Regions from separate parts of the Anabaena sp. CCY 9402-a genome, predicted to be linked through region 1. Evidence: predicted binding sites of a transcription regulator. Region 1 holds the regulator's gene; the other holds the start of a gene.
What was found. Region 1 encodes HrcA, which represses chaperone genes, less so after heat shock. Its sites were predicted from a motif close to TTAGCACTCNNGANTCNNGAGTGCTAA; they were not measured.
Positions count from the first base shown of each region.

Region 2: a site for HrcA is predicted at 5,049-5,075, ahead of groL (chaperonin GroEL). Genes of this name have one in related genera too.

Region 1 covers NZ_CAWUDL010000073.1:2,855-15,106, forward strand. The annotation lists gene ACM0OR_RS22230 (amidoligase family protein) at 1-1,005, opposite strand, end outside; gene ACM0OR_RS22235 (hypothetical protein) at 1,071-1,637, opposite strand; gene ACM0OR_RS22240 (DUF2834 domain-containing protein) at 1,977-2,669, opposite strand; gene hrcA (heat-inducible transcriptional repressor HrcA) at 2,682-3,779, opposite strand; gene ACM0OR_RS22250 (rhodanese-like domain-containing protein) at 4,163-4,522, opposite strand; gene ACM0OR_RS22255 (DUF3352 domain-containing protein) at 4,747-6,411, shown strand; gene ACM0OR_RS22260 (hypothetical protein) at 6,599-7,090, shown strand; gene ACM0OR_RS22265 (Uma2 family endonuclease) at 7,120-7,725, opposite strand; gene ACM0OR_RS22270 (DUF86 domain-containing protein) at 7,814-8,167, opposite strand; gene ACM0OR_RS22275 (nucleotidyltransferase family protein) at 8,157-8,447, opposite strand; gene ACM0OR_RS22280 (YebC/PmpR family DNA-binding transcriptional regulator) at 8,498-9,256, opposite strand; gene ACM0OR_RS22285 (ABC transporter substrate-binding protein) at 9,489-10,832, shown strand; gene ACM0OR_RS22290 (polysaccharide deacetylase family protein) at 10,998-11,843, shown strand; gene ACM0OR_RS22295 (TetR/AcrR family transcriptional regulator) at 12,093-12,252, opposite strand, start outside.
Region 2 covers NZ_CAWUDL010000041.1:1,604-13,855, reverse strand. The annotation lists gene ACM0OR_RS16155 (ABC transporter permease) at 1-584, shown strand, start outside; gene ACM0OR_RS16150 (DUF3598 family protein) at 685-1,506, shown strand; gene ACM0OR_RS16145 (hypothetical protein) at 1,666-2,046, shown strand; gene ACM0OR_RS16140 (heme oxygenase (biliverdin-producing)) at 2,386-3,102, shown strand; gene groL (chaperonin GroEL) at 3,334-5,016, opposite strand; gene ACM0OR_RS16130 (MraY family glycosyltransferase) at 5,181-6,263, shown strand; gene fabG (3-oxoacyl-[acyl-carrier-protein] reductase) at 6,520-7,275, opposite strand; gene trxA (thioredoxin) at 7,512-7,829, shown strand; gene prmA (50S ribosomal protein L11 methyltransferase) at 7,931-8,851, opposite strand; gene serA (phosphoglycerate dehydrogenase) at 9,108-10,688, opposite strand; gene rlmN (23S rRNA (adenine(2503)-C(2))-methyltransferase RlmN) at 11,073-12,140, opposite strand.

The DNA.
Region 1 (12,252 bases):
AATTGGCTCTATTTTGGGTGCTGCTATGGCATAATTTAAGACTGCTTCCATCAACGCTGCCGCTTCAATTGCAGGTTGTGGATGTATCCATGTAGGGAAAATACGAGCTTCAAAAGTGTGTTTTTCAGGTATTTGATGAATGATATTTTTGAGATTAAAATCACAGTATTTTGTCAACTGTAATTTAACAAGATATTCTCTAGCATCAGACCAAGATAATTCACAAAAATCAGGTTCATTGATTAATATCAATAAATCTTCATCCCATGTTCCCAAGCGTCTACATTTGGGGTTAGTACCTACCAAAACTTTTAAATTTTCCCCATGTGTCCATAGAAGATTAACTAAGTTAGCAAAAACCCTGGTAGAACATAAAGGCGTAGCATCAAAGTGTAGATGAGTTGCACCCTCAGCCGGAATTGTAAACCCTAGAGAACGTGCTGATGTTAAGAGAATTTCTAGACGTTCGAGATGGTTGGTATCGATAGGTGGTGTAATTAGTTCACAAGGACGTTCTCGTTCTCCTGGTAGGGGTGCTGCGATCGCGATCGGATTGCCGATATGATCAGCAATACGTACCATTCCCCCTACTCCTGCTTCTAAATCAGTAGCAAATAAATTAGCAATTGGCTGGAGAACTTCATCCAAGGGTGCAGCCGCATCAGCATTACAGGTGATTAGTTGCAGCAGTCTGGTGTCATCGCTGACAATGCGATACCATCCTGGTTGCGGTGCTTGAGTTTTGTCTAAGTCGTCTTGCAGAGTTAAATCGTCTACACAGCGCGCTATCAAACATCCTTGCTGATCAATCACCTCAAACCCCAAGGTGAGATTATGGAATAAAGGAGTTCCCGGTACTTGACTCGGTTCAGACTGGGGATAAAAAATGCGACGCACTAAGCCATCATGTTGGTTAGCTATTAATTGCGCTAAATCTTTTCGGCTGAGTCCCTTGGGAGAAATTAACTCAATTTCAAAGCCAATTTTCCAGTTTAATTCAGACATAGTTTTCCATAAAATTAGGGTGCTTGCTGCACCCTGTCGTTATTTAAAAATACGAATAGAATAATTTATCTATTTTGAGAACGAGCCTGTTGTAAAGCTTGTTGAATTACTTCATCATTGCCTAAAATTAAATTGCGTTCGATGCGAAGTTTAGCATCTATAGGCGATCTATCACCCCAAAATTTCGCCAGTGTAGCCGCATCATTATAGTTATATGTTGAATCTCTATAGAATTTGTAGGGACTGGAATCACCGGAACGGGCTGGTTTGACGTATCGGAGTGCTTCCACCCTAGCATCTACAAGAAACTGTTCTAGAATAGAAACATTTTCTGGACCCCAGAGAATTTTTCTACCCATTCTAGCTTTTGCATCTGCTACATTCTCTCCCCAGAAATCTGCTAAAACACGGGCATCCCAATAGTCGTATTTGCTATTAAAAAAAGCTTGTAGTTCGTCATCTTTAACGTTTTTGGCTGCTGATTTTGTAGAGTGGTTCAGCAGTTGAGAATGAGATTGAGTTGATATAGAATTTATAGTTATCTCTTGAGCAACAACTGTATGAATAGCAGTGCTAAAAGAGCCTACTAATACACTTAATAATAATAAGAAAATCCGTAGATTATATTTCATTGTCATTACCTAGCAACATAAGTATTAATAACTATCGAATAGTAAAGATTCCATATACACAATAGCTGTAAGTAGTTTTGTAATTCTGGAATCTTACCTTTTGATGTTATTAATTTCTACCCTTTGCAGGTGAACTGTTCCTGAAAATTACAGAAATTGTAAGTTGTTTCGATATATCTTGGGAATAAATCAAACTATGTTAATTAATGTAGAGAAATAAAACAAGCTCGTAGTAAGGGCTTTAGCCCTTTCTCATGAGTGTAGTATCTCTGTAAGACAAGTTACTTGCTTGCGTCTGTTAGGGAAAGTAGACAGGACTAAAGTCCTTACTACAAACCTTTAATTCATCCTATTTAATGGCAGTTCAATTTGAGATTTTTCATGTGGGAGTATTACTGTTTCTTGGAGAGGGGGACGTACACATAAATAAATTAACGCACCAAATAGGGGAATCACCGCAAATAACCAGAATAACTGCTGATTTTGCCAACCACGACGCGCCATATCATCTCTTAGCAGTGCTGGAAATAATAGAGAAAGTAAGCAACAATCTAGACTCATGACATGAATGAAGCGGCTAGTTTGCCACTGTTGGATGAAGTTACTCCAATCGCCTGATCGTAAGCCATAGGTGACTAGAATCGCTGCTGCTAAGGCGAGAAATACACCAGTCACACGGGAATCTAGCAGCTTAATCAAGGCGTTCTTTTTGCCTGTAAATTGGGGATTGGGTTCTCGTAAAGCTAAATAAGGTAACACTGCAAATGCACCAACAGCAAAAGACGCAGTTGCAAACGGCCAAGCGGGTATTTTTTGCCCTCTACCGTCAGTAAATAACAACGCACTGTAAATCATCGGCCAAATGCCCATGAGGTTAAATAACACTATGACTAGGGAATTTATACCTTGCCACTGACCAGTAGACAAGTTTTTGATTAACTCAAAAGTATCGGGACGGTCTGGAGGCGCAAAGACAAAAGCATAAACGATGAGTCCTAGCCACAGCACCCCAAAAGCAATTTTTCTGACCATGATTTGTTGTGATTAACTGAAGGCTTCTGAGAGATAATCAGCAGCAGCCGTGACAACTGCGATCGCACTTTCGTAATCTAGGCGTGTTGGGCCTAAAACTCCTACGCTCCCTAATGGGACTGCACCCCGGCGATAGGTAGAAGAGATTAAGGTACAAGTGCGAATTGGTTCTAGAGGGTTTTCTGCGCCAATCCGCACCGTTACCTTTGATTTGGTGCTTTCTTCTCCCTCTGGTTCTTCAAAGATTAATCGCCACAGTTGTTCTTGTTCTTCTTCCAGCAGGTGGAGAATTGTTTGCACTTGCTGGAGTTCGGAAAATTCCGGCTGACGCAAAACTTCCGCCACACCCCGCACCATAATTTGAGTAGCAGTTGGTGCAAGAGTCCGCCGCGCTAATTCAGCGACGGAATCTTTTAAGAACTCTCCATAAAGTTGAAATTCCCGATCTAACTTACTCCAGTCTAAATTGCTGATTTCTAGTAGACTCTGCCCTCGCAAGTGGCTATTCAAGAAGTTAGAAACAATCTGCAACTCCCGATCAATTACTTCTGAGTCGGGTTTTGTTTCTGTTCTGGTTGGTGGTAAATCCATCAGCTTGGAATGGGTTTCATAACCATCTGTTACCAAAATCAGCATGATTCGTCCTGCTTCTATCTGCATTAATTGCAGATGTCGCACAACTACTGTGTGGGTTTGGGGCATGGTAATCAAGCTAATACACCCACTCAAGCTAGCTAAAATCTGTGCTGCTCCTTGTAAAAGTATTTCCATACTCCAGTCTTCCCACTGGAGACGCTGTTGTAAAGCTTGTTCTACATCTTTGGTTAAAGTATCCGTTCGCATCGTGTCCCGCAGAGAGGGTGTAATTAGCTGGTCAACATAGATGCGATAACCGGAGTCGGACGGTACTCTCCCCGCCGAGGTATGTGGTTGGTAAAGTAACCCCGATTTTTCTAGGACACCCATCACATTCCGAATGGTGGCTGAACTAACGCCCAGGTCATACTCATCGACCAAAGCTTTTGAACCCACAGGCTCTGCTGTAGCTATGTAATGACGTACCGTTGCCCAAAGTATATGCTGTTGTCGATTTGTCAACTGGACTTGCATAAGAGTATGTTTGACTGAGAGCAAATTTTATTCAAGCTTTAAAAAAGTTTTTGAATTTGAATACTAAAAATTTAAGATTGACTAATTAAATTAGCGAAATAAATATTTAATTCTATTTTAGTAGATAACGTGAAAGTATTCAGTTGCTATTGGTCTAGCACATTTTTATGTCGAAAACTTTTAATTCCAACTATTATTTATCTTTTTCAGTATTATTCTATAGATTCATCAAGTAAATTGTATTTTTAGATACGTATTTTTCCGGGTATGGGGCGATTTAATTCAAAATTCTTGCATCTTGCCCTCGAACGAAGTGAAGGGTCAAAATTAAAAAGCATTGAGGGACTACCTGCCTTGTCCCCAGTGCTTCCCTGCTCCCCTGCTCAATATTGGGGAATAGAACTGTCAACTAGGATTGAATAAGCATCAATCCCACCTGAGATATTTTTCACATTAGTAAAACCCTGAACAACTAACCACTGACACATTTGGGCGGAACGGATGCCATGATGACATAGCACTAAGGTTTCAGCATCAGGATTCAATATGGTGGGAATTTGATCTGACCACTGGGTAAATTCACTCAGTGGTAAGTTAACAAAACCGTCAATTTTTGCGAGTGCTAATTCTTGTGGTTCACGTACATCTACTAACTGAATACTTGCATCATTATTAGCAAGACGTTGTGCGAGTTCTTCTACACTAACTTGAGTAATGGGTTGACCCGAAATATTCCCTGTCATGTCGTTTTTGTAAACAATCCTATATTATTCATGTTGACAGAAAATGTGATGACTGGGGAGTAGGGAGTGATGAGTGCTGAGTGATGAGTAATGAGTCATGAGTAATGAGTGCTGAGTGATGAGTCATGAGTAATGAGTAATGAGTGCTGAGTAGCGAGATAAGGGGGGGAGTGACTCCATTACCCAATACTCCATGCCCAATTATGTAAACCTTTGTGCTAGATATGTCTACTGTAAATACACAACGTTCATTCTCTGGTTTTATCGTAGCTGGTGCGATCGCACTGGTGATTGTGGCGATCGCAGCTGGTTACTGGTTTTTTACCAAAAGTCCAGTGAGCCTGATTGCTTCTACTTCTCAATCTGGTGCGGCGATCTTCGTGTCTAAACTTGCACCTGTTACGGTGTCATTACTGGTAAATCCCGACCGATTGCAGGCTTTGGAAAGTGCGGGAGAAATATCTAAACTCAAAACCAGTTTATTGGCTCAGAGTGGTCTAGATTATCGGCAAGATATTCAACCCTGGCTAGGAAATGAAATTACACTGGCTGTCACCACCCTAGATATTGACCGCGATCCTGAAAATGGCAAGCAACCAGGGTATCTGATGGCTCTAGCTACGGAGAAGCCAGCAAAAAGTAGCGAGTTTATACAGTTGTTATTCTCCAAGCGGGTGTTAGCGGGAGCAAACCTCACAACGGAGGAATATAACGGTGCAAAGCTCATTTATGACGATGCACAACCAAAGCTAGAACCCTTAGCTAGTGCGGTGGTAGATCAGTTTGTTTTGTTTGCCAATGATGCTAGAGTGCTGCGGGATGCAATTAATAATGTCCAAGCACCTGATTTGAGTTTGACTAGTTCTCCCCAATACCAAAAAGCTATCGAACAACTGCCAAAAGGTGCTGTGGCGGTGACTTTCTTCAATCTTCCCACCTTGGCGCAATGGCAAGGGTTAGAACTACCAGAACCAATTTACGATAGTCAAATTACATCTCTGACATTAAACTCCAAAGGACTGTTAGCAGAAACTAGTTTTATCACTACGTCGGAAGTTAAACCTCCATCCTCTCCATTGTCTCAGCCTGTGGGTGCGTTGCAATACATTCCCTCATCGGCAGGCTTGGTAATTTCTGGCTCTCATTTAGATAATTTGGGTGACAGCAATTTAGCCAAACTCTGGACGCAAGCTAAAACAGCCATCTCTGGTTCAGGAACAGATGTGATTTCTCGGTTAGAGCAACCATTACTAGCCATCCAAAAAACCTGGGGTATTAATTTGACACAGGATGTATTTAGCTGGGTACAAGGGGAATATGCGCTAGGACTCATACCCCGTGCTGGCAAAACTGCTCCTGGCTGGATTTTTGTGGCGGAGAAACAAGACAGTTTTCCAGAAGGGATTGCGCGGTTAGATGCGATCGCCTCCTCTCAAGGACTCAACACTAATTCTCTGAGTTTGGATCAGCAAAAAGTTGTTGCTTGGACAGAATTAATTGCTGCTACTAAAAAATCTGATGCTCAAGATAGACCCGCATTCACCGTGGAAGCTAACGTTAAAGGCTTACATACAACCTTGGAAAATTATGAAATCTTTACCTCTGACTTAGAAACCATGAATGAAGTTTTTACGAATAAAGATAATTCTTTCATGAAAAACCGTAATTTCCAAAATAGTGTTGCGGCGATTCCTGAACCAAACCAAGGTTACGTGTATCTTGACTGGAATAAAAGTCACGATTTCTTAGAGCGGCAGTTACCTATTCTTAAGCTCTTGGAAGTCCTTGGTAAACCATTTTTTGACCAAATGCGATCGCTCACCTTCAGCAGTTATGGTAGTGACGCAGGAACGCTCAAAGGTGCAGCTTTTCTAGAACTTCATTCCTAGTAAGTTTATACTTAGATGAAGAAGATAAACAATTAATTCTGGAGCATGATTTAATTTTACAATTCTGTCAAAAATAACAATTGTGGCACATAGAAATGTGTCACATTTTTATGCTATTTAACCGAAATTTTTTAATTAGAATATGTATATATCTTTATTCTTATAAAAGCATATTTGGCAGGTTAATATGAAAAATTATCGCCCTTGGCTGAATTTTCGTGGCGGGTGGCTTATGGCTTTGTCTGCTGCTCTGATTGCTTCCCCTGCCATTGCAGAAATGCCAAATTTCGGTAAATTCAACTTATTACCAGGGTTTGAAGCTGCAAAGGCAAAATTTACTGGTTTTACTGGCGGTTCTTTCTCTTTGTCAACGATCAGTAACCGCGATCGCGATAGAAATATCTGTATTGGTTTTGCTGATCCTAAACCAGATCACATCATGGTTCTAGAAAAAGATTTTTCCCGTTTGAAAGTCCTGGTCAACAGTAGAGGTAACGATACTACTTTATTAATTAAGGGGCCAGACGATAAGACTATTCGTTGTGGTGATGATACTGGTAAGAGTAAGGATGCTAGTATCGACGATGAGCAATGGAAAACTGGAGTTTATAAGATTTGGGTTGGTGCATTCAAACCTGGAGTTAAGTACGATTACACTTTGACTGTGCAGGAAAAATAGGTGTTTAGGGAGTTGTGTAACGATTGTGTTTAACGAGGTAGGATTTCATCAAGTCGCAGTTGCAGATTTGGCAAGATACTAGAAGCGATCGCTTCACCCAGACGATACTGCTGCTGACTGTAATCATCACCACTCAACTGGCAAACTGTGAAAGTAGGCTGTTTGGGTCTACCAATGAAAGCAACTCCACCGAGTCCTCGATAGTCGGCAATCCAGTATTCAGGGATGCCTAAAAGGGCATATTCTTCGAGTTTACGGGCATAATCAGTTTCCCAGTTGCTGCTAACAACCTCAACCACTAGTTTAACCGAGCGACCGAGGGTAATGATAGGTTCTTGTTCCCAAAGGGGTTCGCTGGGGAGAACCGTTTCATCCAGGACAATAATATCTGGTCTACGGGCAGTCATACCATCAGCAAAGGGGCGAATCAGGCAAGTCCTAGGAATAAACCAAGGGAGTTGTGCGTTGGTAATGGCAATACCAATTTTGGTCGCTAGTTTACCGCTAACGGTTTCGTGGGGGCCTGTGGGTTCCATATCAACTAGTTCTCCGTCAGACAATTCGTAGCGGGGATTGTCGCGGTATTGAGCAAGAAAATCCTCGAAAGTGAGAAGCTTTGATGGTGCATGAGTCATCAGACTTTCTCCTAATTACATGGAAAAGTGGATTTTATAATTTCACTTTGACAGTGCAAGAAAAATAGGCGATTAGGGACTTGTTTAACTATTCTCCCAATCCTTCGTTCTCCAACACTTCTAATAGGTGTGGCACTAACGAAGGTAGATCCTCTTGAATCGTTGCCCAAACCCTACTCAAGTTCACTTGGAAATACTCGTGCGTGACAACATTTCGCATACCTGCCATTAAACGCCAAGGAATGAGAGGATACCGTAACTGGATTTCATGAGGTACACTCCTAATAGCTTCTCCAATCACTACGAAATCGTAGAGAACAGCTTTGACAAGCGTTTGATTTTTTTCAAATTCTTCAAAGCTTACATTACTTGTACATTGTTCAATTTCAGTAATAGATTCCACAATATCTTGAATGCGAAGTCGCCAATCTCTAGAAGGCACGAATGACATCCTTGAGTACAGGTTCTCGTAAATGTTCTCTCAAAGCATCCTGAGTTCCCAAATCTACAGAACACCCTAGAATATCTTCTAAATAATACTGCACTTGAAAAAGTTGAAACAATCCACCCGGTCGATGAAACTCCACTAAAAAGTCTACATCACTATCTGGACGAGCTTCATCCCGTGCCACTGAACCGAACAAATTAAGGGATTTTACTCCTAATTCATGTAACTTTTCTTGGTGTGCAGTTAGAATTGCCAGGACTTCATCCCGTTTCATGGTTTTTACCTCAACCAATTCCATAGTAAAAGTTTCAGCAATAGCGATTTCTAAGCCATACTTACAGCTAATAATTGCTCTGACATATCAAAGTTAGAGGTGACATTTTGGACATCATCAAGACTTTCTAGAGTATCAATTAACTTGAGGAGCGATCGCGCTTGGTCTGGTTCTGTCACTTCTATATTATTGCTGGGAATCCAACGCAATTCTACCTCAGTGACTGTCAAGCCTTGGTCTTTGAGGCTTTGGTTAAGGATTTCTAAATTGGCTATGGCGGTAAATACTTCGGCTGTGTCTTCTTCTGTCATTTCGTAAGATTCAGCACCACCTTCTAGAGATGCTTCTAACAACTGGTCTTCATCCACAACACCTGGGACTATACATACACCCTTTTGGTCAAACATCCAGCTTACACAGCCAGTTTCACCCAAGTTACCACCATTTTTACTAAAAGCTACCCGTAAATCAGCCGCCGTGCGATTGCGGTTATCGGTGAGGGCTTCGATTAAAATTGCTACACCACCGGGGCCATAACCTTCGTAGCGAATCTCTTCTAAGCTATGATTATCGCCGCTAAATGTACCTGCACCTTTAGCGATCGCTCTTTCAATATTGTCATTAGGAATACCTGCAATCTTAGCTTTATCAATAGCTGTACGTAGTTGAAAATTCCCTGCTGGGTCTGGGACACCGTTTCTCGCAGCCACGATAATTGCTCTGGATAACTGTGTAAAAGTTTTCCCTTTTTTAGCATCAACTACTGCCTTTTGGCGTTTAATATTTGCCCATTTACTATGACCTGCCATAAGCTGAAATTATTTCTGCACTCTCCAATAGACTAGGATATACATAGCTTCTGTCAAGATGCAAAAGCAAATATTGGGGATGAGGGATTTGTTAAGAAGATTAACCTTAAGGGTCTTGGCTTTGTCCCCATGTAGGGGTAGTCTTTTTGTAGAAAATTACAAAATTTAGGACTAATATCCAATTTCTACAAATAGAACCCGTTGAATATTACGAATTACGAATAAATCTCCTATGCGGTTTTTTTCCACCAGTCGCAAATCCAAAATAAGAAGAAGAAAGTTGCAATATTATTTTCGTCGTTTACTGCTGTTACTGCTAGTCGGGATACTAGCTGTAAGCGGATGTCAGGCTATGCGGTCTGGAGTGGAAGCCGGAAAAGTTACTCATATCACTTTTTGGCATGGGGTAAATCCGCCGGCTAACCGGGATGTATTGCAAAGGCTGGTAGATAAATTTAACCAAACTCACCCTAATATTCAGGTAGAGTCGCTGTATGTGGGACAGCAAGATCAGCAAATGCCAAAGATTTTGGCGGCTGTCGTCGGTAATGCACCACCTGATTTATTGTGGTTTAATCCCACTATCACAGGTCAATTAGTAGAACTAGGTGCATTGATTTCTGTGGATGAGATGCTGTCCAAATCACCAATCAAAGACGAAATTGACCCAACTCTATATTCATCAATGGAATACCAAGGCAAACTTTGGTCAGTTCCATTTGCTACGAATAATGTGGGCATTTTTTACCGACCGAGTTTATTTCAAGCCGCAGGTATCAAAGCAATACCCCGCACTTGGGAGGAGTTTCGCCAAGTTGCCAAGCAATTAACTCGTGATGTTGACGGTGATGGACAAGTAGACCAGTATGGAATGTTTCTGCCTTTGGGGAAGGGAGAATTTACAGTGTTTACTTGGCTACCATTTATGTGGAGTGGTGGCGGCGAATTGGTAAGTGGGGATGGACACAGTGCAGCAGGTGTGATGTTACCAGAAAATCAAAGCGCGATCGCAGCGTTGCAATTTTGGCGTAATCTAGTCGAAGATGGTTCGACAATGCTATCTGGCCCGGAACGGGGTTATGAGACAGATCCCCTACTGTCAGGAAAAGTCGCAATGCAAATCAATGGCCCTTGGAATTTAGGACAATTGCAGACAACTGACGTTGATTTTGGTGTGTTTCCGCTACCTGTGAATCAAAATCCAGCTACTAGTATTGGCGGCGAAAATCTCTTCTTTTTTAAGACAACACCAGAACGCCAAAAAGCTGCATTTAAGTTTGCTGAATATACGATGAGTGAAGATTTTCAAACAGAGATCGCATTGGCAGCAGGTTATTTACCTATTAATTTAAAGTCCCGTGAAAGTGCAGAATATCAAGAATTTGTGCAGAGATTGCCACAAGTTAAGGTATTTTTAGAACAGGCAAAATATGGGCGCAGTCGTCCTATTTTTCCTGGTTATAATCGCATCTCAGATAGCATAGGTAGAGCAGTTGAAGCTGTTGTACTGGGTCAAAGTTACCCTAAAGAAGCATTGCAAGCTAGTCAGCAACGTTTGGATTTAATTTTCAAGTGATTGTTAACTAAGTTTCAGAACCCCGACTTTTTTAAGAATTCGGGGTTCTTTTTTTACGAATGTTTTAAGATTGCTATATTCTGGATTGGGTACAAAAAAACTACCAAAATGACCGATAAACACGAACAAGCATCATTAAAAACTTCCAAACCCCAGAATTTTCCGTTGAGCTTAGGTCTAGTTTCTGTCATCTCATTAGCAGTGCTTAACTTAAATCACACTGAGCCGACAGTGCCTATTTTGGGATTTCATGGCCTTGTAGACATGAAAAATACTACCCTAGCTCTCAACACTAATGAAATGCAGTATTCTAAACAAGAGCTAGAGAAACTGTTAGACTATTTAGTTGTTAATGATTATTGGTTTTTATCAACTCAAGATTTATATGATTTTTTCTTAACTAAATCCCAAGAAATCCCAGCTAAAAATCGCCAACAAAAGCCCATCATGATTTCTTTTGATGATGGTTATAAATCAGTACATACAAAATTATTGCCTATCTTATCGAAGCTAGAAAAAAAATATAGTAAAAAAATAAAAGTTGTCTTATTTATCAATCCCGGCAATTTAGCTAAACCTGGAATTAATAGTAAAACTCACTTGGGATGTCAAGAGTTAAGAGCAGGGTTACAAAAGGGTTTTTATGATATTCAATCTCATGGGTTAAAGCATAAAGATTTAACTAAACTATCACGTCGAGAGTTACTTAGGGAACTTGTACAAGCTAGGACAATATTAAGGCAATGTACACAAAATTTAGACCCAGAACAAAAGGTAGCATCTCACTTTGCCTATCCCTATGGAGCTACTAATAAACAGGTAGCATTATATGTTTCTAGATATTATCTTACGGGATATTTATATAACAATGAAGTGTTAAATCACACTTGCATCAACAATTATTATCAAATTCCTCGTCTGATGGTTAATCGGCAAAAATCGCCTCAAGAACTTATACAAATGGCTGAAAAACAATATCCAATTAACAAGCAAAAGAGTGCTGAGTGCTGAGTGGGGAGTAGTAGGTCATCAAGTTTGAATTGAGGGATAAGCTTTTTTTGTAGTAAGGACTTTAGTCTTTAGAAAAATCAGGACTAAAGTCCTCTCTACGTTCCCTGCGGGACGCTACGCGAATACTACGAACCGTCAAAACTAACGTGTAAAATTTTCCATGTATATACATTTAATAAGGCATAGAAGGTATAGAAGGTATTTACTTTAAGTTTTACATTTTTCCATGTATATACATACATTCGGCAACTATAACCCTGAAATGTCTGGCTCATAATTCTCTACAAAGCCTTGACGAGCAAAAATTTCAATGGCTTCAGTACGAGTCAAGTTATGTTTAGCTGCTAGTTCTGCTAACTTTTCCCAAGCTGCATCTGTCAATCTAATAGACCTTAATTGCTTAGGCTCA
Region 2 (12,252 bases), on a different contig from region 1:
CCCTACCTATGTTTTGGGCAGGTATGCTGTTACAGTTGATTTTCTCAGTGCAATTGGGCTGGTTTCCTAATTCCAACCGCTTTCCGCCCAATCTTCCAGCACCATCGCCAATTACTGGGTTATATACCATTGATAGCTTACTAGCTGGTAATTTTAGCCAATTTTTCGCGGCTTTACACCATTTAGCTCTTCCCAGTCTCACGTTAGGCATTTTGCTGAGTGGCATTTTTGAGAGAATTGTCCGCGTCAACTTAAAACAAACTCTCCGTGCTGACTATGTAGAAGCTGCTAGGGCTAGAGGTATTTCTGAAAACAAAATTTTAGTCTCCCATGCTTTGAAAAATGCTCTGATTCCCGTAATTACTGTTTTGGGTTTAACCTTTGCTTCCTTGCTGGGGGGAGCAATTTTAACTGAGGTGACATTTTCTTGGCCGGGGTTGGCAAATAGGCTATATCAAGCCATTTCTGATCGCGATTATCCCACAGTGCAGGGTGTACTAGTATTTTTTGGTGCGATCGTTGTGAGTGCAAGCATTTTGATTGATATTCTCAACGCTTATGTTGATCCACGGATTCGTTATTAAGCATAATTAGACATCGCCGAAAAATTAGAGACGTAGCAATGCTACGTCTCTACAAGGTTGTGTTGGAAATTTCCAGAAAATATCGCACTTAGCACCAAATATGAATTCTCAATGGGAATATTTGTTAAAAAACCTCGGTGAATGGCAAGGATCATTCACTCGCTTATCACCCCAAGGGGAACTTTTAGAAGATATCAAAAGTGTAGTTTCCTTAGAAGGTCTCAACAATAACCAAACTATTCATCAGGTTGTTCGTCGTCAAGGACAAGCAGATTTAGTTTTAGACTACAGTTCTTTATCCCAAAGTACGCTATTTTTCCCTAATGGAGCATTTTCCCAAGGTACACTTCAGCTTGCACCCTTTGGTGAGTTTGGTGCAGAACTAGGATTAATCCATGAAAATCGTCGCTTACGTCTAGTTCAGTTATTCGATAAAGATAGTCAACTAGATAGACTAATTCTCATTCGTGAACATTTAGCTGGTAGTGAACCAGTAGAAAATCCACCTTTACAAATAGATGACTTGTTGGGAGAGTGGCAAGGTGAAGCTACGACAATATATCCTGATTGGAGTCCCCTTAAGACTGTCTCGACAAATCTCAAACTACAACTTGACGATAATGGGCGATTAATTCAGAGTTTGAGTTTTGGCGAGCATCCCACAATTACCTCTACAGCCACTATTAAGGGTTCTATCATCCTCTTTGACGAAAATCCACAAAAACAGATCCAAGTTTTGCTATTACCTAATGGTGCTTCTGCAACTTCTCCCCTTAAAATGCAGGTACACCAGGGGTTAATTTTAGAAGTGGGTTGGTTAATTCAAGCGAATTTACGCCAACGCATGGTTAGGTGCTATAACAATCAGGGCGAATGGGTAAGCTTAACTTTAGTTACGGAACAGCGCGTAAAAACTAAATAACCATCCTCAATTATTTGGGGAAAGTCAATAAACCCACTTTTTTAAATAAAGCAGGGTTCTGAATCAAATCAGATGACTCTAGTTTTTATTTTCTGACAATCCGAAAAGTGAAACCCTGATTTTGTATCTAAAGCATACAAGCTTTTAGGAATTACTCATATGAACGCAAAAGCTATTTCAGCTATCTTAGCTACAGCTACAGGAACAGCTTCAATATTAACTGCTATTCTAGGAATGCCTAGCTCTGCTCTAGCTAATACAAGAGTATTTAGCTGTAGTGCTAAAAATGTATATGTTGAAGTTTCTCGCCTCAATAATGGCGGTTTACGTTATGCAGCATACAATATTCCTACTACCCTCAACCGTCCTAATCTTTTACTCAATGGTGGAACAGTTAGACGTAATGGAAATGGAGAAGTAGTTTACAGATTTAGAAATGCCAACTTTCTTTATGCTGCTGTTCAAGATCAAGGTTATGGCAAAGTTTTAGTCTACAAAAATAACCGATTGATTGGCACAAACTATTGCGGTGATGTCTAACATCAGTTAAAACTTAAAAAATATATAATTTTAAAAACCCAGGCTCATGAAGTCTGGGTTTTTGATTTTGATTTATTTTCTTGGCATAAAGACTTTAGTCTCTAAGATGAACTTGCTTATTCATGAATTTAAACTAGAAAAATAACTAGAGCTTGCTGAAATAACTAACCAGTAAAAAATTCAACTTACCACTCACTACTCACTAGAATATTTTCTTGCTTAAAAAATTTTAATATAAATTCTCATCAAATAGTTTTAATCTAACTTTTTAATGGCATTTTTTAGCCGTTTGTAATTCACAACTCCGGCAGTTGACCCTTTAAAGTTGAGAAATTTAATATGAGCAGCAATTTAGCAACCAAACTGCGTGTTGGTACAAAAAAAGCACACACAATGGCAGAAAATGTGGGTTTTGTCAAATGCTTTTTAAAAGGAGTGGTAGAAAAAAGCTCTTACCGGAAGTTAGTGGCTAACTTTTACTACATCTACTCGGCGATGGAAGAGGAGATGGAAAAGCACAGCCAGCATCCAATTGTTTCTAAAATTAACTTTCCCCAACTAAACCGTAAGCATACTTTAGAGCAAGACCTGAATTATTACTATGGTGCTAACTGGCGGGAACAAATCCAGTTATCTTCAGCCGGGGAAGCTTATGTAAAACGTATTCGGGAAATTTCAGCTACCGAACCAGAATTATTAATTGCCCATTCTTACACTCGTTACTTGGGTGACTTGTCTGGCGGACAAATTCTCAAAAACATTGCTGTGACAGCGATGAACCTTGGTGATGGACAAGGCACAGCTTTCTATGAGTTTGCAGATATTAGCGACGAGAAGGCATTTAAAACTAAATATCGTCAAACTTTGGATGAACTACCTCTTGATGATGCAGCAGGAGATCGCATTGTTAATGAAGCAAATGCCGCCTTTGGTATGAACATGAAGATGTTCCAAGAATTGGAAGGTAACTTAATCAAAGCAATTGGTGTGATGTTGTTCAACACCTTGACACGCCGACGCACACGCGGCAACACTGAACTCGCAACTGCTGAGTAAAACCAATTCAAAATTCAAAATTCAAAATTCAAAATTAAGAACGGCTGAATTTTGGAGAGTTGGTAAAGGTAAACTTTTGTAAAGTAAGTTTAAGTAAAATTTAGGGGCAGCTTCCCTAGGTTCATCTGCTTTCAGCAGGCGATCGTGGTGAAGTTGCCCCTAATGTTTTGGGACAGGTGACAGGTGACAGGTGACAGAGTAATAAACACCCTGTCACCTGTTCCCTGTTCCCTAGAACATACCCATGCCGCCCATGCCGCCCATGCCACCCATGCCGCCCATGCCGCCCATACCGCCCATGCCGCCCATGCCGGCATCAGGAGGCATAGCAGCTTTCTTCTCTGGTTTTTCCACAATAATCGCTTCAGTGGTTAAAACCATACCAGCAATAGAAGCAGCATTTTGCAAAGCTGAACGTACTACTTTCGCAGGGTCAATAATACCAGCCGCAATCAAGTCTTCAAATTGCCCAGTCGCAGCGTTGTAACCCATGTTGAATGCGCTGTCTCTGACCTTAGAGACGATTACAGCACCTTCAGCACCAGCATTGTCAGCAATTTGACATAAGGGTGCTTCTAAGGCGCGTTTGATAATATCAGCCCCAATTTTTTCTTCTCCCACAAGGCTGTTCTTAATTTCGTCAACCTTGGTAGACAAGTGAATCAAGGTTGTACCACCACCAGGAACGATACCTTCTTCTACAGCCGCTTTAGTAGCGTTGAGTGCGTCCTCAATACGCAGCTTGCGGTCTCTGAGTTCGGTTTCCGTAGCTGCACCCACTTTAATCACTGCCACGCCGCCAGCTAGCTTGGCGATGCGTTCTTGGAGTTTTTCTTGATCATATTCGGAATCAGTTTCTTCTAACTGCTTGCGAATTTGAGTAATCCGTTTTTGTATTTCTGGCTTGGCAGAACTACCAGCAACAATGGTGGTGTTTTCTTTATCGATGGTGATTTTGCGGGCAGTTCCCAGCATTTCCAAGGTAGCGGTATCTAAGTTGAGACCGATTTCTTCGGAAATCATCTGTCCATCGGTGAGAATAGCAATGTCTTGCAACATGGCTTTGCGGCGTTCACCAAATCCAGGTGCTTTAATTGCAGCTACAGCCAATACACCCCGTGCTTTGTTAACTACCAAAGTTGCTAAAGCATCTCCCTCTATATCTTCAGCAATGATCAGCAAGGGTTGACCCAAGCGGGCAACTTTTTCCAACACAGGGACTAATTCTTGGATGCTGCTGATTTTCTTGTCGGTGATCAGAATACGCACATTTTCGTACTCTACTATCATCCGTTCGTTATTGGTGACGAAGTAGGGGGAAATGTAACCTCTATCAATCTGCATCCCTTCCACTACTTCTAGTTCAGTGATGAGAGATTTAGATTCTTCAACGGTGATTACACCATCTTTGGTGACGATTGCCATTGCTTCGGCGATCATTTTGCCGACTTCTTCGTCGTTACCAGCCGAGACAGTTGCCACTTGAGCGATCGCACTACCTTCTACTGGCTTGGCTACTCTGGCAATTTCTGCTACTAGGGCTTCAGTAGTTTTGTCGATCCCCCGCTTCAAGCTAACTGGGTTGCTACCGGCGGCGACGTTCTTCAACCCCTCTTTAATCAAGGCTTGTACCAAAACTGTAGCAGTTGTTGTCCCGTCTCCAGCTACATCTTTAGTTTTAGATGCTACCTCCTGAATTAGTCTAGCTCCAGTATTTTCTAAAGGATCTTCTAATTCAATTTCCTTCGCGACAGTGATACCATCATTAACGATTTGGGGTATACCAAATTTTTTTTCTAAAAGCACGTTGCGACCTTTTGGCCCCAAAGTGATTTTTACAGCATCGGCCAGGGCATTCACACCGCGTTCTAAAGCCCGACGTGAATCTTCATTAAACGAAATAATTTTTGCCATGTTCCCTTTCTCTAGCGTTTCCATTAGACAATTTAGCACTCACTGGTTCAGAGTGCTAAGTACCCAACCGTCTGAAATCACATCTGAAAATCAAAAAAATTGATTAATATACACTTGATGCTCATGTAGGATACTGGCAGTGATGGTTAAATCGGGAGATGAATCTGAACTTCGAGAACTCCCTTAGGTCTATTGGCATTGCTAACCCTAGCGGCACCGGCTGGTTGGCAGTAGTGTTTACGTTTATATTGGCCTGGTTGGTAACTTGGCGTTTAATTCCCACAGTACGTAAATTTGCTTTGCGGGTGGGTTGGGCTGACCAACCAAATGCGCGAAGACTCAACCGAGAACCATTGCCAAATGCAGGAGGTTTAGCTATTTATGCGGGAGTAATTGCCGCATTGGTATTAGCTATACTTTTACGACCCATTGAACTACAAAATGTATTAGCTCAGGTATTGACTATTTTACTGGGAGGTTCAATTCTAGTCTTGGTCGGCTTTATTGACGATCAGTTCGGATTACCCCCCTCTGTGCGCTTGTGGGCGCAAATTATCACGGCATTGTTACTTTTTGCCAATGGTATTAGCGTTGATGTTCCTCTAGGTACGCCAATTGACTCCATTTTTTCAATGTTGTTGACAGTGCTGTGGATTGTCGGTATTACCAACGCTGTCAACTTGATGGATGGTATGGATGGTTTGGCTGGAGGAATCAGTTTTATTACTGCCATGAGTTTACTAGGAGTTTGCGCCCAATTTCCCAATCGTGCAGCATCCACCTTAGTTTTAGCGGCTTTGGGTGGTGCAGCTTTAGGCTTTTTGCGCCATAACTTCCATCCTTCAAGGATCATCATGGGTGATGCTGGGGCATACTTTTTTGGTTATGTGTTGGCGGCAACAAGTATTTTAGGTAACCTACAACGTAATACCATATATGCTCTTGGCCCCTCAATTTTATTCTTGTTGTTGCCAGTGCTAGATACAACGCAAGTATTTATCCGCCGGTTATTAGCAGGCAAAAATCCCCTCAGTACCCCCGGTAAAGACCACCTACATCACCGTTTACTCGCTTGGGGATTCTCCCAACGTCGAGCTGCATTTACTCTGTGGTTAATCACTTTATTGTGCAACTTGCTAGCAATGAGAATCCAAGGTATGAGCTTGGCTGTAATGATGACCACTAGCAGCAGTATCATCCTCCTGCTTGGCTTTACAGTTTGGCAAAGGCTACGCCAGCAGCCTTGAGAGTGTTGAGTAGGGACTGGGAATTTTAGATTTTGCGGAAAGTTCTGTAGGCGGGTTTCCCGCCGTAGGAAACTTTTCAAGACGGATTTTAGATTTTGGATTGAATAATCTAAAATCCACTCATTGCAAATCTACTCATTGAAGGGCTGGGGACTGGGGACTGGGTAGAATTTATGAGACCCGCTAACAATACTCACTCAGCACGGGCTAAACGCCCCGCTACCGCTAACAGCACTCACCACTCACTCACCACTCTCTAAGCCATCACCATCCCACCGTCAACGTTAAACACCTGTCCTGTAATGTAAGCGGCTGCGGGATCAGCTGCGAGGAAGCGTACCATCCCGGCAATTTCTTCTGGTTGACCGTAGCGACCTAGGGGGATGTATTTAAGAATTTCATCGGCTTTGAGGTCGTTTGTCATGTCGGTAGCAATGAAACCGGGCGCAACGGCGTTAACGGTAATCCCACGAGAAGAGAGTTCTTTCGCAACGGTTTTAGTAAAGCCAATCACACCTGCTTTAGCCGCGCTGTAGTTAGCCTGACCTGGATTACCCATTTGTCCAGCCACGGAGGTAATACTAATAATTCTCCCAGAACGCTGCTTGAGCATGATTTTACTAACGGCACGGGTACATAAAAATACACCAGTCAAATTTAGGTCAATTACTGCTTGCCAATCTTCTGGCTTCATCCGCAAAAGTAAGGTATCGCGGGTAATTCCAGCATTATTGACTAAGATATCAATGCGCTTGAACTTGTCCATGACAGCATTGATGAGGGCATCTACCTGATCTGCTTGGGAAACATCAGCTTGCAGCACGATCGCTTCACCTCCAGCACCAGTAATTTCTGATACCACCTTGTCAGCAGCATCACTGGAACTAGCATAGTTAACGACTACAGTTGCTCCATAGGTGGCTAATTCTAGTGCGATCGCTCGGCCAATTCCTCTTGAAGCCCCCGTAACAACTGCTACTTGCCCTTTTAAATTTTCACTTAAAACAGCCATGAACTATTCCTCAAAATTTTTAATTACCGCGCTAATTATTTTATGGTGATTTGTACCTAGAACTGATCAGGAATTCAAAATTCAAAAAAGCATTTGATAGCCAAAATCTCTTTCCTAGTCACCAGTTCTCGATCTCCAATCTATTTCGCAACAATAAAAACAAAATAATGTTACACCGTTTCTAGAAAGCAGACATTAAGATTGAATTCAATCAATAAAAAATTGGTGTGTGTCACATGACTACTAAAAAACAATTCAACAGCTTTGACGAGATGCTGTCTGATTCTGATGTACCTGTTTTAGTAGATTTTTATGCTGAATGGTGTGGCCCCTGTCAAATGATGGGGCCGATTTTAGAGCAAGTAAATACTCAACTAAAAGACCGTTTGCGTATTGTCAAAATTGACACTGAAAAATACACAGAACTGGCCAGTCAGTATGAAATTTATGCTCTACCAACACTAGTATTGTTTAAGCAAGGTCAACCAGTTGATCGCATTGAGGGTGTATTGCAAACCCCGCAGTTAGTCCAACGTCTGCAAGGTTTACTTTAACTAATGTTAAGTTTAGAGGCGTGAAAATTCACGTCTCTAAATATTATTTTTGATGAATTTCACACCGACTAAAGATTTTTTGATCACGTTACTAAATAAAGTTAAGAACGGCGCACATTTAAACAACACCACTCTTTGCGTTTCCACATAGTAGCGACGACCCAACCATGTTTTTCTAAAGCCTCAGCTACAGAGTTTGATTGTTCTATTAAAATCCCACTGAAAATAGCCCAGGTGCTAGATTTACATATTTCGGTAATTTCTGGTACTAGTTGAATAATCACATCAGCCAAAATATTGCAGACGATACCATCTACTGGCCGTTCAATTAGTTTTTTTAAAATGTCTACGCTACCTTCTGCTGGTACTATGCGTTCCGGGCTAACTTCATTGAGTGCGCGATTGCTAAAAGTTGATTGCACTGCTAAGGGGTCTGTATCCACCGCATAGGCTTTCTCTGCTCCTAATAGCACTGCCCCGATTGACAGGATACCAGAACCACAACCAATATCCGCAACTATTACAGGCTCTCGTTTACCACCTGTTCCCATAAAAGACTGCGGGACTTCACTTAAACGCATCTCTAGAGATTCCAAACACAATTGAGTGGTGGCGTGATTACCTGTCCCAAAAGCTACACCTGGGTCAAGACGAATAACTAACCTGTCTGAGTTTTCTGGTAATGGTAGCCATGCGGGGTTGATGAGAAAGCGATCGCCTATTTCTTGAGGATGCCAGTATTGTTTCCAACTAGTTGCCCAGTCTTCTTCATCAATTAGCTGCCAATTCAAGGTGGGACTAGATAATCCTACACATAGGGCATCTTGGCGCAGCCAAAGCCCCAATGCAGCTAAATCTAGTAACTCTGCTTGAAAGATTGGTAAGTAACCCTTGACTAAGCAGTCAGTCCCCTTACTTTCACTAGCCGAACCCCGACAACCAAAATCCTCCAATCGCCAAAAAACAGAGTCTTCTAACGCTGGTTCACATAAAATCTGTAGTTCCCACCAAGTGTTTGCCATTTTTCAGTGCTGAGTGCTGAGTGCTGTTAGCGGTAGCGCGGCGTTTAGCCGGTGCTGAGTGCTGAGTAATGAGTAATGAGTGCTGAGTGCTGAGTGCTGAGTAATGAGTAATGAGTAATGAGTAATGAGTAATGAGTTATTTTGTTGATTGCTAACTTTTCACTCCTAACTTTTCTTTTCACCGATTACAGGCGAAATTAATCACATCTGTACTCAAAACTCCTTACTCAGCACTCCCTACTCAGCACTCAGCACTTTATAAAGTTACTGTATACGCATCCCGGATACCGGGTACTTTGGTAATCTCAGTTAAAATCCCGTCTGGTAAGGGATCATCAATGCTGAGAGCCATGACTGCATCACCACGGACGATTTTGCGACCTACCTGCATACTGGCAATATTGACATTAAAGCTTCCTAATAGAGAACCTAGTTTGCCAATAATTCCTGGCATATCACGGTGTAAGGTAAACACCATATATTTACTAGGTGGGACGTTAATGGGGAAACCGTCAACATCCGTCAGGTGAATTTCCTTGTCACCTAACAATGCACCAGTTACAGAATGAGTACCTAAAGTACCTGTGGCTTCTAAACGTAATGAGCCGGCGTAATCACGGGCGGAAGCGTCGCGGGTTTCGATGACGCGAATTCCTCGTTCTTTGGCTTCGATGTTGGCGTTGACGTAATTTACCCGTTCTCTGAGGGCTTGATAAAGTAAGCCTTTGAGGGCTGCAATTACTAGAGGCTGACTCTTGTTAGTTGCAAGTTCCCCTTGGAGGCGGACGGTGAGCAACTCTACTCTTCCCCCGGCTAACTGTCCTACCAATTTCCCCAAGGTTTCTGCAAGCTGCATATAGGGTTTGAGTTCTTCCAAGACATCGGGGCCGAGTCCGGGAATGTTAACGGCGGAACGGGCGGGTAGTCCTAGAAGTACGTCGCGGATTTGTTCAGCTACGTCTATGGCTACATTCACTTGAGCTTCTGCTGTGGATGCGCCTAAGTGGGGAGTAAGGATGATCTCTTTGCCAAGCGATCGCAATTCTGATTCACCCAATGGTTCAGACTCGAACACATCCAAAGCTGCACCCGAAATTGTCCCAGCTTTAATGGCTGCGGCTAAGGCAGCTTCATCAATGATCCCACCACGAGCGCAGTTGATAATCCGGGCTGTGGGTTTCATTTTTGCCAGGGTTTCGGCATTAATGAGGTGGGTTGTTTCTGGGGTTTTGGGAATGTGCAGGGTGATGTAGTCTGCTTGCTGGATCAACAAATCTAAATCCACCAACTGACAGCCAATTTGTTCTGCTCGTTCTGTAGAAATGAAAGGATCGTAAGCTAGTAGTTTCATTCCCATAGCTTTGGCAACAGCAGCCACATGAGAGCCAATTTTACCTAAGCCAACGATACCAATAGTTTTCTTATATACTTCTGATCCCACAAAAGTTTTACGATCCCACACGCCGCTTTTTACAGAAGCATTAGCATCAGGGATGTGACGAGATAAAGACAACATCATCGCTAGGGCGTGTTCCGCCGCAGCAATGGTATTGCCTTCGGGGGAATTAACTACAACAATGCCTCTGCGGGTAGCAGCAGGCACATCTACATTATCTACACCAACACCGGCACGACCGATGATTTTCAGCTGAGTACCTGCTTCGATAATTTCTTGAGTTACCCGCGTTCCCGAACGAATCATTAACGCGTCGTATTCACCAATAATTTCTATTAGTTCTGCTGGTTTGAGGCCTGTATTGACATCAACAGTAGCAACTTGCGAGAGAATGTCAATACCAGCCTGGTCAATAGGATCGGAGACGAGAACCTTAGACATGATTAAATCATTAGATATGAGTTAGGAGTTTTGCTGCGCAAGACTTTTTAGTTTAGTCTTTATTCGTGGCAGTTCAGCAAAAAATATTTGTTTTAATATCAACTCATGCTGCACTTACACCTCTTAAGACGAGGATAACAGAGTATGAGGTACAAGAATAGTCTGGTACTTCCTCGTATGTATCTCAAGATGAGTAGCTGCTGACACCATCTTTCAGATCAACCATGACTAGCACTTTTACCCAAATTTTAGCTAACGAATATCTTATCCGTTAAAGTCGCGCCTAACCCACCACAGTCAGGAGGTGCGTTACGGCTCATTGGTACTCGCTCAAACTCTCAAATCTTCGCAGAGCCGTAACACACCCTACTTAATATTGACTAATTACGAATTACTTATTCTCAATTGTCCACAGGCGGCATCAGCTTCTAAACCACGGGAATAGCGGACGCTAACAGCGATGTTTTGCTGTTGGAGAACTGTGACAAAAGCTTGAATCCGATCGCTCTTAGGACGTTTATACTCAACTTCCTGAATGGGATTGTAAGGAATCAAGTTGACATGACATTGAAATCCCCGTAGACGCTTGGCTAGTTGTAAGGCGTGTTCTGGTAAATCATTCACCCCAGCCAGCAAGATGTATTCAAAACTTACCCGTCTGCCAGTAATTTCCACATATTCTCGACATTCAGCCATTAAATCTTCGATGGGATAGGAACGCGCACTGGGAATAAGTTGTTCGCGCAGTGCTTGGTTGGGGGCGTGGAGACTCACAGCTAGGGTAACTTGCAGATGGTGTTCGGCTAACTCACGGATGCGATCGCGGATTCCTACAGTAGATAAAGTTAGCGATCGCTGTCCAATCCCCACATCTTGATTTAAAGATTTAATTGCGCCTAAAACATTCTCAGTGTTTAACAACGGTTCACCCATGCCCATAAAGACAACATGACTCACCCGTTGCTGAAAATCTTCTTGCACTGTTAATACTTGATCAACAATTTCGTGTCTGCCCAAATTACGTTTGTAGCCACCTTTCCCCGTAGCGCAGAAATCACACGCCATTGGACAACCCACCTGGGTAGATACGCAAACAGTTAAACGCTTATCTGTAGGAATCCCGACGGTTTCCACGATTTGCCCATCAGCTAGTTGCAAAAGATACTTCACAGTGTCATCTGTTGCAACAGAACGGTAGTGAATCTGAGAACGTCCGATGGGGATATCTGCAACATCTGCTCGCCATTGCTTCGGAAACGCAGAAATATCAGCTAGAGATCGCACTCCCTTGTGATAGATCCAATCATGGAGTTGCTTCCCTCTGTAAGCAGGTTGTCCCTGCTGCTGTACCCAAGCAGTTAACTCCGTCACCGAAGCACCGAGTAAGGGCGGCAAAGTTGTTGTTTCTGGGATGCTTGAGTTAACTGGGGAAACAAGAGGCATAGCAGACATAAAAAATCACAAGTTGATGCTGAATCTCTATAGTACAACTTTCAAATCAAATTGGTCGTGAATATATATTGATGCTGGGTGCGATCGCCTCATCATCAATATTCTGTTTTTA